DNA from 2 places in the Rahnella sp. 2050 genome. Region 1 is predicted to be linked to the other one. Evidence: predicted binding sites of a transcription regulator. Region 1 holds the regulator's gene; the other holds the start of a gene.
The links. Region 1 encodes Fur, which represses iron uptake genes when iron is present. Its sites were predicted from a motif close to ATAATAATGAGAACNACTATCAA; they were not measured.
Positions count from the first base shown of each region.

Region 2: fes (enterochelin esterase) is a predicted target of Fur. The motif match lies at 2,490-2,512, and genes of this name have one in related genera.

Region 1 covers NZ_JBEPKE010000002.1:1,082,467-1,090,063, reverse strand. The annotation lists gene ABIC79_RS12300 (methyl-accepting chemotaxis protein) at 1-428, opposite strand, end outside; gene fldA (flavodoxin FldA) at 850-1,377, shown strand; gene fur (ferric iron uptake transcriptional regulator) at 1,690-2,145, shown strand; gene chiQ (ChiQ/YbfN family lipoprotein) at 2,274-2,609, opposite strand; gene chiP (chitoporin ChiP) at 2,623-3,993, opposite strand; gene glnS (glutamine--tRNA ligase) at 4,472-6,142, opposite strand; gene nagE (N-acetylglucosamine-specific PTS transporter subunit IIBC) at 6,335-7,597, opposite strand, start outside.
Region 2 covers NZ_JBEPKE010000005.1:172,294-179,890, reverse strand. The annotation lists gene gdhA (NADP-specific glutamate dehydrogenase) at 1-37, shown strand, start outside; gene ABIC79_RS18900 (TonB-dependent siderophore receptor) at 107-2,377, opposite strand; gene fes (enterochelin esterase) at 2,603-3,946, shown strand; gene ABIC79_RS18890 (ATP-binding cassette domain-containing protein) at 3,920-4,717, opposite strand; gene fepG (iron-enterobactin ABC transporter permease) at 4,714-5,742, opposite strand; gene fepD (Fe(3+)-siderophore ABC transporter permease) at 5,745-6,746, opposite strand; gene fepB (Fe2+-enterobactin ABC transporter substrate-binding protein) at 6,746-7,597, opposite strand, start outside.

The DNA of each region.
Region 1 (7,597 bases):
TTTTTGCTGCGGGCTGCGTCGAACAATGGCGTGACGCCCTGCGTGATCAGATTTTCCCAACTGGTGATTAATTCCTGCACGGAGGAATCTTCCAGCCCCGGATGCGGTGCCGCTTTAAAACTGGCCAGAGCCTGCGTCAGCCCGCTGAGTGATTGTTTGGCGGTATCAAAAATTTCCGGACCTTTTGACGGATCGGCCTGAAGCTGTGCCACGGCGCGGCTCAGGCGCGTCACGGTACGAAAATACTGATCATTTCCTTTATTGATCAGCGCCATATTGTTGACCAGCTCGGTACTATTTTTGGTATTTTGGGTCAGTGTGTCCAGTGAGGTGACGGTGTAAAGGGAAACACCTGCCCACATGACGCAAAAGATGCCAAGAATGGTTAATAAAGCGGCCCTGATGGTGATATTTTTTAAAAACTGCACGATATGCCTCTCTCGAAACATGTCTGTTTCTGGCCTGAGGATTGACGGGGATGCGGAGAATCAAGACAGGTAACCAGCAGGCAAGTGCCCCAGGACATGTTTGAACACCTCTCCGGGCATCGATTTCTTTATTATGTTGAGATTGCTCCCGAATCATCTATCGGCGGAATGTTCTCGAAATTTAGTATTGTGACGACTTATTTCTCAAACTTGCTTTTGACCTCATTAACCCTGAGGTTAATTCGCCGCAGGTGAAAGCACACAAAGGCGATAACACTTAAAAATATTGCCCGATAAACTTATTTCCCAGTTAAGAAGGCGAGCAGAAGCATATTCTCCGCCGCACGAGTTTGCTATCATCTGCATTATTATTGCCTGCGTTGCAGAGCACTTCATTGAGAACAAGAGGTTAGGTAATCTTATGGCCGTTGTAGGTATCTTCTTTGGATCCGATACAGGTAACACCGAAAACATCGCAAAAATGATCCAGAAGCAATTGGGTAAAGATGTTGCAGAGGTGCATGACATTGCGAAGAGCAGCAAAGAGGATCTGGAAAAATTCGATATTTTGCTTATCGGCATTCCAACCTGGTATTACGGTGAAGCGCAGTGTGACTGGGACGACTTTTTCCCAACGCTGGAAGAGATAGATTTCGAAGGTAAGCTGGTGGCACTGTTTGGTTGCGGTGACCAGGAAGACTACGCCGAATATTTCTGCGATGCGCTGGGCACCGTGCGCGATATCATTGAGCCACGCGGCGCAGTGATTGTCGGACATTGGCCTACCGAAGGTTACCACTTTGAAGCATCTAAAGGCCTGGCGGATGATAAGCACTTCATAGGACTGGCAATTGACGAAGATCGTCAGCCCGAACTGACCAGCGAACGTGTTGATGCCTGGGTGAAACAGATCACAGAAGAACTTAGCCTTTCTGAAATTATTGGCTAAAAACCCTGTTGGCCCTGAGGATTTATTCTACAATTGAAGGGCCAAACTATTACTGAAATTAACAATTTAACTGCTACAAAATTGTAACTTTCGGTCGTATCAAGGTACACTGAGTTCCTCTGTTTTTTCTATTGATCAAGTCGTTGCATTACAAATGTGACCGGCAATTTGTGATCTTTATTAACAGGCTGTCGTTGACGAGAATTGGCACATTGCGTTAAACGAAGAGACTAAACGAATAATTTTGTGCCGCCGATGCCACAGGCTGCATGCCTCAACTTGATTAGCACATAGTAACAGGACTGAATCCGCATGACTGACAACAACACCGCACTGAAGAAAGCCGGCTTAAAAGTCACGCTTCCGCGCCTCAAAATCCTGGAAGTGCTGCAAGCGCCGGAAGGTCATCACGTTAGTGCGGAAGATCTTTACAAGCAACTGATTGATATGGGTGAAGAAATTGGCCTGGCGACGGTTTACCGCGTTCTGAACCAGTTTGACGACGCCGGTATTGTCACCCGTCATAACTTCGAAGGCGGCAAGTCCGTATTCGAACTGACCCAGCAACATCACCACGACCACCTGATCTGTCTGGATTGCGGTCGTGTGATCGAATTCCGTGACGAATATATTGAAGGTCGTCAGCGTGAGATTGCTAAGAAACACGGTATCAAGCTCACCAACCACAGCCTGTATCTGTACGGCCACTGTGAAGCAGGCGATTGCCGCGAAGATGACTCTTTGCACAACGATAAACCTGCGCAGTAATCTGCACAGGCTTTGACTAAATTAACCGCTGAAAAGCGGTTTTTTTATGTCTGATATCGACGCAGATTGAGCCCGGATAGCAGGCATAAAAAACCCCGGCAAGCCGGGGTATGTTTCGCTGCTGAGATTCACGGCTTAGGTGAATTGTTCGTTTTTATTTCCTGCCAGATTTTCCCGCAATCAGCAGCATATGCCTGACCGTCGCCAGTTTTACGCGCCGTCAGACATCGCTGATAATCCACCACGCGCACCGTCTCCTGTTCTGCAAATTGCTGGTGGGCTTTTTCCTGTTTCAGTTTATTCAGTAACACCTCGCAGGATGCCAGTTTGTCCGGATTGCCTTCTGACGTATTGATACAGGCACGGTAATCTTCCCGCGTTTGGGATATTTGTGCCTGATCGGCGGTGGGTGCACAACCGGCCAGCAAAACAGCCGAAACCATGATCATCAGTAATTTATTCATCGACATAGCGACCTCAGAAAATAGTAAATGGAGCGATAACGATGAATTTCACGTCTTTTTCATCCTGGAAAATGTTGCCGTAACCGCCGCCCCAGCTCGGTATGTCCGAATGGTTGTCGTACTGGGTGTAATGCAGTTTGAACAACGTCCCTTTGGCGCGCCCTTCCTGAATGGTGTACAGCGCATCCAGGCTCCATGCGCTTTCTTTCAGACGCTGGCTCTGGTCATAAGCGGCGTTGGTGCTCGGTTTGGCATCCCACGCATAGACGTACGAACCACCGACCGCGAACCCCGGCAGGTCCCATTTCGCCAGATCATAAAGCACGCCGGCATACACGGCTTTTTCACCATTGGCGTTGAAGTCCGAGCGGTTGTCCCACCACACATCAAGACGGCCGTTTGAGGAAGAATAAGTCGGGGTCATGCGCTGCAGGAAGTAGCCCTGATTCCCTTCCGCTTTCACCATCGTCCCTTCCAGACGCCAGTTAAACTGCCCGGTGGTATAGCCAAAGGTCAGTGCCTGCAACCATGCCAGACCGTCATACAGACTGTTCGGATCATTCTTGTCACTGATGCGGTCTTCTGCACCATAGAACTGATAGCTGGTGGTCAGCGGATTGCCCAGCAGATCCATTTTGTACGAGGCTTTAGCAAAGTACTGATCGACATAACTTTCAGCCTGGCCAAATGCGCCTTCCAGTACGAAGTCATTTTTAAAATCATATTTCGCACCGAGCGAATGAATATAAGAAACGCCGGTTTTCTTGTCATTCTGGCGGAAATCATCCATTTCCAGATGCCACGGCGATTTATATTCATCAGCCCACATATAGGAGAAACTCAGTTCACCCGGGTCACCGAAATCGTGTTTATAACCGGCTTCCGCACCGCGATACGTACCCGGCATAAAGCTCCAGTGCGGTGCGATCAGCGTCTGTCCGGTAGGCTGAATATACCCTGCGTGCCCCCAGAATCCGCCGTATTTGAATTTACCGGCTGCCTTATAAAGACTGACCCCACTTTTATCCCCGGAGTAATCTTCGTCGTAGGCGCGGTTGCTGTTGGAAAAGGCGATTTCGTTGGGATGGCCGCTCTCGCTGCTCTCGGCCATTTCAATCGCCGTAAAGGCTGCGATATCAATACCAAACATGTCCCAGGCATAGCCGGAAGAAAAATCGAGGTTCAGGTTAGCGGTAGAATGCGAAAGGTTGGTTGTATAGTCTTTGTAGTGGTCACTCGCCGGATCCATGTCCTTGCGGTCACGTTCACGCTGCCAGTAGTACACACCGCCGGTCAGTGTGGAATCATCAATAAAACCGGCTGCTTTGGTCTCTTGTGAAAACATCATTCCGCCACCCAGTAAGGTGCCGGCGAGAGAATACATGGCAGGTTTCAGGTAAGCCGATCCCTTGCCCCTGTTACGGTGCTTGTGCATAGAGATTCCTCATGTTGACTAAAAAAACGAGCAAAACCCAAACGGGTATAAAAAGCGGTCGCCAGAGGCGTAACCGGTTAAATCAACATCAAGAGTATTTTTCGCGACGCGAATTATCAATGAGTAATTAATCATTAATTATCGAAATATGACAAAGTGCACATAAAGATGAAAAAGCATTACAGAGGTATGCAGGAAAGGATTAAAGCAATGGACTATAATAATATATAATTAAAACATACGATTAAACAAAATCATCTTACAGTTTAAACGTTTCAGCAATATGAACGGCTGTGGCACAACGTTTTAAAAGTAAGCATAGGAAATACATTAATTCGCGACGAAAAACAAAAGGCATCTCTGACAAGAATAACAGGCGAAAAAAAACGCAGCCTGAACTGCGTTTTTATTACCTCATACTGAGGGCTTACGCGACGGGTTTGCTTTCCCAGGTATCACGCAGGCCAACGGTACGGTTAAACACCAGATGTTCAGCACTTGAGTAGCGGTTGTCGGCACAGAAGTAACCTTCACGCTCAAACTGCAGGCTGATTTCAGCCTGTGCAGCCACCAGTGATGGCTCCACGAAACCGTGGGAAATCACCAGGGAATCCGGGTTGATGGTGGTCAGGAAGTCTTCCGCCTGGCCCGGGTTTGCGACGCTGAACAGACGGTCATACAGGCGGAACTCAGCCGGTTTGCCTTCAGACGCGGACACCCAGTGGATCACGCCTTTCACCTTGCGGCCATCGGCAGGATCTTTGCTCAGCGTGTCGATATCGTAAGAACAGAAGATAGTGGTGATATTCCCTTCCTCGTCTTTCTCGATACGTTCTGCTTTGATCACATACGCATTACGCAGGCGCACTTCTTTGCCCAACACCAGACGCTTGTACTGCTTGTTGGCTTCTTCGCGGAAATCAGCCTGATCGATGTAAATCTCACGGGTAAACGGCACTTCGCGGGTGCCCATTTCCGGTTTGCCCGGATGATTCGGCATCTTCACCATCTGCACATCATCACCGGTAAAGTTTTCAATGATCACTTTAACCGGATTGATAACCGCCATGGCGCGCGGTGCGTTCTCGTTGAGATCGTCACGGATGCAAGATTCCAGCGCCATCATTTCGACGTTGTTATCCTGCTTGGTAACGCCGATACGACGGCAGAATTCACGGATAGACGCCGCGGTATAGCCCCGGCGACGCAGACCTGAAACGGTCGGCATGCGCGGGTCATCCCAGCCTTCAACAATCTTCTCGGTCACCAGCAGGTTCAGCTTGCGCTTGGACATGATGGAGTATTCGAGATTCAGACGGGAGAATTCGTACTGACGCGGGTGGCATGGAATAGAAATATTATCCAGAACCCAGTCGTACAGACGACGGTTATCCTGGAATTCCAGCGTACACAGCGAATGGGTGATCCCTTCCAGCGCATCGGAAATGCAGTGGGTGAAATCGTACATCGGATAGATGCACCATTTTTTACCGGTCTGGTGATGTTCTGCGAATTTAATACGGTACAGAACCGGATCACGCATCACAAAGAATGGCGAGGCCATATCGATTTTTGCACGCAGACACGCAGCGCCTTCGGCGAACTCACCGTTACGCATTTTTTCAAATAACGCAATGTTCTCTTCCACGGTGCGATCGCGGTACGGGCTGTTTTTACCCGGCGACGTCAGGGAGCCGCGATATTCACGGATCTGGTCAGGAGACAGTTCATCAACATACGCCAGACCTTTGTTGATCAGTTCAAGCGCATAAGCATGCAGTTGATCAAAATAGTCCGAGGAGTAATGAATATCGCCGCTCCAGTCGAAACCTAACCACTGGACGTCGCGTTTGATTGACTCAACGAATTCGATGTCTTCTTTTGCCGGGTTGGTATCGTCAAAACGCAGATTACACTGGCCCTGATAGTCTTGCGCGATGCCGAAATTCAGGCAGATAGATTTTGCATGACCGATGTGCAGATAACCATTAGGCTCAGGTGGGAAACGGGTGTGAACGGTATTGTGTTTCCCGGTCGCCAGATCTTCATCAATAATCTGACGGATAAAATTTGTTGGGCGGGCTTCAGCCTCACTCATTGTGCAATTCCTCTACGCAACATTGACTCTACGGATAACCGCTTATGTTCCAACAAGCCACGCCGGGAAACAACCGTTAGTTGCATTAAATCGTGGTTATCTCTGCTGCCTCTGTCCTCAGACAATAAAAAGCGGGAAGAGATCGCTCTCTTCCCGCTGTCACTACGTCGACCTGTTACGTCATCCGCAGGGTTATTTGCCCTGGATATCGAACAGTTTCGTTTGACCGGCAACCACTGAACCGCTGGCCAGTGACGTCACACCGGTATAATCATCAATATTGCTGACGACTACCGGGCTGATCATTGAGCGCGCATTGGCATTCAGATAATCCAGATCCAGTTCCAGTACAGGCTGACCGGCAGTGACTGTTGTCCCTTCTTCAACCAGGCGGGTAAAGCCCTGGCCGTTCAGTGCAACAGTATCAATCCCCATATGCACCACGATTTCAGCACCGGAAGTCGTTTCCAGGCAGAACGCATGATTGGTATTGAAGATTTTCACCACCGTGCCCGCAGCCGGCGACACAACGATTTTATCGGTAGGACGGATGGCAACACCATCACCCACCGCTTTGCTGGCAAAGGCTTCATCAGGCACCTGATCCAGCGCCACAATGTCACCGGTAACCGGAGACACTAAAGTTTCCACTACCGTTTTCACGCTGTTTGGCACTGCCTGAGGTTTGATTTCAGACACTGGCGCAGCCGGAGTCACGGTAGCCGCAGCAATCGGGCCTGCATTCAGTGCGGTACGCATCGCACCGGCAATGATTTCGGCACGGGTACCGACAATCACCTGCACGCTTTGTTTATTCAGACGGATAACTCCTGAAGCGCCCAGACGTTTCGCCAGTCCGTCGTTGACCAGTGCGGAGTCTTTCACGTTCAGGCGCAGACGGGTGATACAGGCATCAATGCCGGTCAGGTTTTCTGAACCGCCGATGGCACTGATATAACGACGTGCCAGAGCAACGGTTTCATCACCTTTGTTGCCAGCAGATTCCACATCAACGTCGTAACCGTCCGCTTCGTCACCGGCCACTGCCAGTTCACGTCCCGGGGTCAGCAGGTTGAATTTCTGGATGGTGAAACGGAACACCACATAGTAAATCACGAAGAACACCAGACCCTGAGGGATCAGCATGTACCAGTGAGTCGCCAGCGGGTTACGGGAAGACAGCACCATATCCACCAAACCTGCGCTGAAGCCGAAACCGGCAATCCAGTGCATGCTTGCTGCGATGAAGACCGAAATCCCGGTCAGTACGGCGTGAATCACATACAACACCGGCGCAACGAACATGAAGGAGAATTCCAGCGGTTCGGTGATACCGGTAAAGAAGGAAGCGAAAGCAGCAGCCAGCATGATACCAGCAACTTTTGCTTTGTTTTCAGGACGTGCGCAGTGGTAAATCGCCAGTGCCGCGCCCGGAAGACCAAACATCATGATCGG
Region 2 (7,597 bases), on a different contig from region 1:
AGTCGCTGATGCCATGCTGGCGCAGGGCGTGCTGTAAGCCCAAAGTCAGGTTTCAGACACAACAAAGCCACCTTTGCAGGTGGCTTTTTTTATGTGGGCAACATACTCAGAAGTGCGTATTCAGGCTCATATAGAACGTGCGGCCCGGCTCGTTGTAGGTTGCCGCGCCTGCGCCGTACATATAGGCGCCGGTGGTGGCATTACCCACGGTCTGGGCATTACCCGCACGGAACTGGCGTTTGTCGAAGACGTTATCAATACCCGCCGTGACGCTGACATTTTTGGTCGCGGTGTAGGTGCCGCTCATGCCGACCACTGAATACGGGCTGACTTCATTCTTCTCACTGCCGGTGACGGCTTCACCTTTGTAGTTGTATTTCTTCGGCTTCTGACGGCCATACCAGGTCAGGGTAGATTGCAGAGAGAGATCTTCCGTCGCCTGCCAGCTCAGCGTGGAGTTGATGGTAAATTCCGGGATGATCGACAGATAATCGCCGGTCTCTTTGTTTTTACTTTCAATCATGTACGTGCCGTTGTTATTCCAGGAAACGGTGCTGCTGACCGGAATATTCAGCGTGCCCTCCAGCCCCTGAACCACGGCTTTCGGCACGTTTTCCCATTTATATACATCAGTTGTGCCGGTGGAGGACGTGCCGGTTGGCAGATAACCGGATTCGATTTTGTTGCGATAATCGTTGCGGAAATAGGTCACGCCCGCCTGATAACCGTTGCGGTGGAATTCCAGTCCGATCTCTTTGTTAACGCTGGTTTCCGCATCCAGATCTTTATTCCCCACCAGATAACAACCGCCGCCGCTGGCCGCACAACCCTGGCCTTTACTGTACAGCACGTAGTTCGGGTTGGTCTGATACAGGCTCGGCGCTTTATAGGCGCGGGCGATACCCATTTTCAGGGTGAAATCGTCGCCCAGTTCCTGAGACAGGTTCAGCGACGGGCTCCAGTTATTGCCGACAATGGAGTGATGGTCGAAACGCAGACCCGGCACCAGCATGGTGCTGTCGGTCAGCTCAATATTATCTTCGGCAAACAGCGAGAAAATCTCTGCCTGAGAATAGGGGCTGCGGTTGGTGCTGTCGGTACCGGCAATCGCGCCGCCGAGCATAGCCTGCGTGTTGGAAGACGGATCTTTCATCTTCTGCTGGTTCCATTCCGTGCCGAACGTCGCGGTTTGCGGCACGCCCAGTTCAAACGGAATACTGACTTCGCTGTGCGCCAGAATGTCGCCCAGTGCGATGGTGTTGAAGTCTTCGTCAGAGAAGATGCCTTCGGTACCGCCCGCCAGCCCTTCATCCATGCGCGAGTTACGGGTTTTTTCGTACTGCACGTAGTTGTTGGTGGTCACACCGTTATCCCACGCGCCTTTGTAGGTCACCGAGTAGGACTGGCGGTAAATGCGGTTAGTCTCTTCACCGTACATGCTTTTCACCAAATCACTGGTGTTGGTGTTCTGCGTGTCGCCTGCGTACAGGTTGCCCTGACGGCTGTTGGACACTTCAAATTCCAGCGACTGCATACGGGCAAAATCCCAGTGCAACAGGGCGTCGATATTCTTATCGATCACGCCTTCGCGACCTGCCGGAACGGTGTCGGCATAGGTGCCGGTACGCTCAGACTGATGACCCTCGTTGATATATTGCGCGTCAGCCTGCGTTTTGCTGTAGCCACCGAACAGGCGGAAACTGAACTGATCGTTGAGCGGGCCGGAGAGGCTGAAATCGGTACGTTTGGTCGAGCCTTCGTCCTTATGTTGTGGTGCGTTCAGATAGGTATTCCAGGAACCGTGCCACTCCTGAGTGTCTTTTTTAGTGATGATGTTCACCACGCCACCCGCCGCGCCGTTACCGTAACGCGCCGCCGCCGGGCCGCGGATCACTTCGATGCGCTCGATCATATCGGGCGGAACCCAGCTTGTGTCGCCGCGGGTATCACGCTCACCGCGCCAGCCCTGACGCACTGAGTTGCGGCTGTTCACCGGCTTACCGTCGATCAGGATTAAGGTATTTTCCGGGCCCATACCCCGGATGTCGATCTGGCGGTTATTACCGCGCTGGCCGCTGGTAGAGTTGCCGGTCAGGTTTACGCCGGGCATGGTGCGGATAAGTTCGTTGATGTCGCGTGCCGGAGGGCGTTTTTGGATTTCATCAGAAGTGATGGTGGAAACGCCGGGAGCCTGAAGGTTTTGCTGTGCGGCGGTGACAACCAGTGTGTCGCTGGTGTCTTCCTGTGTTTCTGCGGTGTTCTGGCTGGCGTCTGTTGTGCGGGTTGTGGTGCTTTCTGCCGCGCTGACGGGCAAAGAAAGTGCTGATCCCAGCCCGATTAAGGTTGCCAGAGAATAGTGTGGTAGCCTGCTTTTCATAGTGGATTCTGCCCTGAAATCCATCCGTTCCTGCAAAACAGATTTAGTGAACAGGAGGATGGCCTGTTGTGTGTGTATTTTTATCGTCCCGTTTACGGGCGGTAACACACTATTGCAAATGCAAACAATTATCAATACGATTCCCATTCATAATTTGCAGGAAGCAGGTCAATTATTCTGCAAATTATGCCTTCTCTCACTGCCAAAAGACTGTAAAGCGTAAACATGATGAAATCGCAGTTTCCGGAAAAACCCACCGCGCAGGCGATGTTAGCAAGCTCTCAGGCGGGAAGTGCCGAATGGTGGAAAGACATTAAAGCGCAGGGTTCACCCTTGATCGAACGGCTGAACGATGATGTATGCAACGTAACGTTCTTCTGGCGGGATCCGCAGGGCAGTGAGGCGACATCGGATTTCCAGCGGGTGTGGATCAACATCAACGGCATCACCGATCACCATCAGTCTTTACCGCCGCAAAGCCTGCAAAGACTTGCGGGAACCGATGTCTGGTCGCTGAGTATTACGCTGCGCTCCGGCTGGCGCGGCAGTTACAGCCTGATCCCGCGCACCAGGCCCGGCAGAGAGTTCCCGCAGGATCCCGATGCCTATACCGCCATGCTGGCTGCGCGGGAATGGTGGAAAGATATGTTCGCCCATGCGATTTATGACCCGCTGAATCCGAATCAGCCGTGGCCGGGGGCGAAATCTCACGCGCTGTCGCCTTTGCATATGCCCGACGCATTGCCGCAGCCTGCCTGGCGGGAGTTTGATCTCCACGGTGCCGCGTTGCCACAGAAACCGGCAAAACTGCAAACCTATCAGTGGAACAGTGCGCGTCTGGGCAACCGGCGCAAGGTCTGGATCTACACTACCGGCGAAAGCCAGGATCCGGCATCGCGCCCGCTGGCGCTGTTGCTCGACGGCCAGTTCTGGGCGCAGCAGATGCCGGTCTGGCAGCCGCTGATGCAACTGACGCAGGAAGGCACATTGCCGCAGGCCGTCTACGTGCTGATTGATGTGATCGATACACAGACCCGCAGCCGCGAACTGACCTGTAATGCAGATTTCTGGCTGGCCGTTCAGGAGGAGTTATTGCCCGCCGTGGCGACGCTCGCACCGCACAGCAGCGATGCGAACAAAACAGTGGTGGCGGGGCAGAGCTTTGGCGGGCTGTCAGCGTTGTACGCCGGTTTGCACTGGCCGCAGCGCTTCGGTCTGGTACTCAGTCAGTCCGGTTCTTTCTGGTGGCCGCGACGTAATAAATCGCAGCAGGATGAAAATCCTGACGAGGCGGATTTGTTACTGCGTGCGGTGAGTAACGGGCTGGGGGCTGCCAGCCATCTGAAAATTTTCATGGAAGCGGGCAGCAATGAGCGACTGATTTATCAGGTGAATAATCAGATGGATGAACTGCTGAGCGGCACCAAAAACAGCGTGCGTTATCGCGTGGTCGATGCCGGTCACGATGCGCTGAGCTGGCGCGGCGGATTAGCCGATGGCCTTCAATACCTGTGGAACGAAGAGCCATGGAGCACCGGAGATTCAACCGTTACCCAGCGGGATAATTAACGGTGTATGCGAAACCGGACAGTCGATAATGGCGCAGCGTAGCCCGAAAACCTGTTCGATCAGTGCCGGTGTGACGATGTCTGCCCGTGCGCCCTCAGCCAGTATTTTTCCATCGCGCATGGCAATCAGATGCCCGGCGTAACGACATGCCTGATTCAGGTCGTGCAACACCACCACCAGCGTGCGGCCGTTTTCCTGATTCAGGCGACACATCAGTTCCATCAAATCAATCTGATGCGCGATATCCAGCCAGGTTGTCGGTTCATCCAGCAATAACAACGGCGTTTGTTGCGCCAGCACCATGGCTATCCACACCCGCTGGCGCTGTCCGCCGGAAAGTGAATTCACCGTGCTTTCCGCCAGTTCGAATACTCCCGTCGCGTGCATGGCGTCGTTCACCGCCAGCGTATCTTGCGCTGTCCAGCGGCTGAACAGGCTCTGATGCGGGTAACGCCCGCGGGCCACCAGATCCGCCACACTGATATCGCCCGGCGCCGTTGAACTTTGCGGCAGTAAACCCAGACGTTTCGCGACGTCTCTGGTGCCGTAATCACCGATCAGTTTGCCGTCCAGAAATACCGTGCCGGATTGCGGCGGCATCAGGCGGCTGAGCGTGCGCAATAGTGTGGATTTACCGCAGGCATTCGGCCCGATAATCACGGTGAGTTTTCCCTGAGGGATAGAGACGGAGAGTTCGCGGGCGACGATTTTTTTATCGTAGCCCAGCGTGAGATCTTTCGCGTACAAAGGGGAAGAGTGTTCAGTATTCATGAGCGTCGCGACTCCCGGATCAGCAACCCAATCAGATAAATGCCGCCCAGACTGACGGTCAGCACGCCCACGGGTAACTGATAGGGCGTGAACAGCCGTTGTGCAGTGACATCGGCGGCGAGCAACAGCAGCGCACCGGTCAGCGCCGCGAAAAATAAAGCGTGCTGCTGGCTGGCGCAAAGACGACGCGAAATTTGCGGTGACACCAGCGCAATAAAGGAAATTGGCCCGGCCAGCGCGGTGGCCGCGGCGGTCAACGCCACGCCCGCCAGCATCAGCAATAAACGTGAACGCGCCACCGGTACGCCCAGCGCACAGGCGGCATCATCGCCCATTTCGAGCAACCGCATCGGAGCGGATAAGCAACGCGCCAGCATGCAGGCGACGATAATCATCCCGGTCGCCGGCAGGCTTTTCTCCCATGTGATGCCATTGAGCGAACCAGCATTCCACAAGCCAGCCGTCAGCGCCGATTCCAGCGAGGCGTGAATAATCAGCCAGGTATTGACCGCAATCAGCAGCGCCCGTACGCCGATACCGACGATAATCAGGCGGAACGTTTCGATGCCCTGACGCCATGCCAGGGCGTATACCACCAATGCGGTCACGACGCCGCCTGCCATCGCGCCGGGGAGAAGGTCGCCCGCAGCGCCATTGAACAACACGATAATCAGCAGAACGCCGGTATACGCGCCGGTGTTAAAACCGATAACGTCCGGACTTCCCAATGGATTGCGCAGCAGCGACTGAAAAATCGCGCCGCTGATGCCGAGTGCGGCACCGAGAATCATCGCCATCACCACGCGCGGCAGACGCCATTGCGTGACAATAATGCTCAGGTTTTTCGGCCCGTCGCCGAGCAGGGCGCTGACAACCTGCGACGGCGTCAGTGCCAGTGTTCCGCTACCCAGCGCGTAAACCGCCAGCAGGATCAGGCATAACACCAGTCCGCAGGCGGTCAGAAAGGGGCGCGACAGCAGCAAAGGTTTTTTCAGCGGGCGAGGTTCTGTAAGAGTCTGGCTCATGGTTAACCTCTGTGTAATCCACCGGGACGGCGTACCAGGAAAATAAGCACCGGCGCGCCGATAAAGGCGACCACCACGGAAACCCGCAATTCTCCGGTAACCAGAAAACGCCCGGCGATATCGGCTGCCAGCAACAGCGTCGGGGTTAACACCAGCGTCCACGGCAGCATCCAGCGCGGATCCGCACGACAGATCCAGCGCGCCATATGCGGCACCATCAGGCCGACAAAGGCGATGGGGCCGACAGCCGCTGTGGCGCTGCCGCACAACAACGTAATCGCCAGTAATCCCAGCAACTGCGTGGTCGCGATTTTGGTGCCGAGCGCCGTCGCCAGTTCGTTGCCCATCGTCAGATTATTCAGGGAACGGGCCATCAGTAAGCTCAGGGCAACCGCAAAAGTCACCGGCGGTGTGATGGTTTTAATCACGGTAATATTGCGGATATCCAGCGAGCCAGCCTGCCAGAATCGCAACTGATCGTAGACGGTCGGGTTGAGCAGGGAAATCCCCGAAGACATGCCTTCCAGCACAGCGCCGAGCGCGACGCCCGCCAGAGTTAAGCGTACCGGATCCAGCTTTCCGCGTCCCAGCGCGCCGATCATGGCGACCAGCAATGTTGCCAGTAAGGCACCGGCAAACGCGAACCACAAATAGTGGCTGACATCCGTTGCGCCAAAAAAGGAGATACCGATAACCACCGCGAAAGCCGCACCCGCATTAACGCCAAGAATACCGGGATCAGCCAGCGGATTGCGGGTGAGGATTTGCATCAGCGCACCGGATAATCCGAGCGCCATCCCTGCCAGCAAACCGGCCAGCGTGCGCGGCACACGGGCATCGGTGACAATCACGCAGTCCGCCCCAGTGCACTGGCCGTTAAGCGCTGACATCACGGTGCCGGACGCAAGCGATTTCTCGCCCAGCACCAGACTCAGCGCCATCATCAGGCAGAGCAAAAACAAGGCAACCAACAGCGCTGTGAGATTTTTTATTGAGCGGGACATCAGTGAGTTACGAACAGTTTTTCAAGCTGATTCAGCATGTTGCTGGCGCTGTAATAATCGAGTCTGAACGTGTCGTCACCCATGGCATACACGCGCCCGGCCTGCACGGCAGGTAACTTCGCCAGAAAAGGATTGGTCAGCAGCCGTTGTGCATCAGGCTGACTGGCGGAAAATAACAGCAGCGTCTGGCCGTTCATCGCCTCCGGCATTTTCTCACCGGCAAGCTGGATGATGTCATGGCGTTTGCCCTGACTGTAACTGGCGGCTAAATTCAGCGGAACCGGCGCGAGGCTGAATCCTAACTGCCGGAGCAACTGACCTTGCGGTGACGCGGGCGTCCACAGATTGGCGCTTTTGCCATCTGATCCATAAACCAGCGCGGACACCGGCTGCGGTGGCAAATGTATCGCTTTTTTCAGACTGTCTTCACGGGCTGAAAACTGCGCGATAACCTTGGCGGCATCGGTTTCTTTACCCGTCGCCCGGCCTAATTCGGTGGCGAGTTCCTGCCAGCTTTTATCGTCGTAATTGACCACCATGACCGGCGCAATGGCCGACAGCTGATCATAGAGTTTCAGTGCGGAATCCCCGCCTGTGGCGGCAATAATGATGAGATCCGGTGCCTGTCCGGCAATGGCTTCAGCATTCGGTTCGCCGATATAAAGCCGCTGCACACCGCGTTGTTTCGCGACATCGCCCCACTGGCGGAAAAAGCCCTGAGCATCGGAAACCCGATTATTGGGCGCAGTCGCTCCGCTGGCGATAACCGGCGCATTAATCGCCAGCAATGTGCCGGTGACGGTGACGCTGGTGGAGACAATCCGCTGCGGCGGCTGTTGTAATGTGATGCT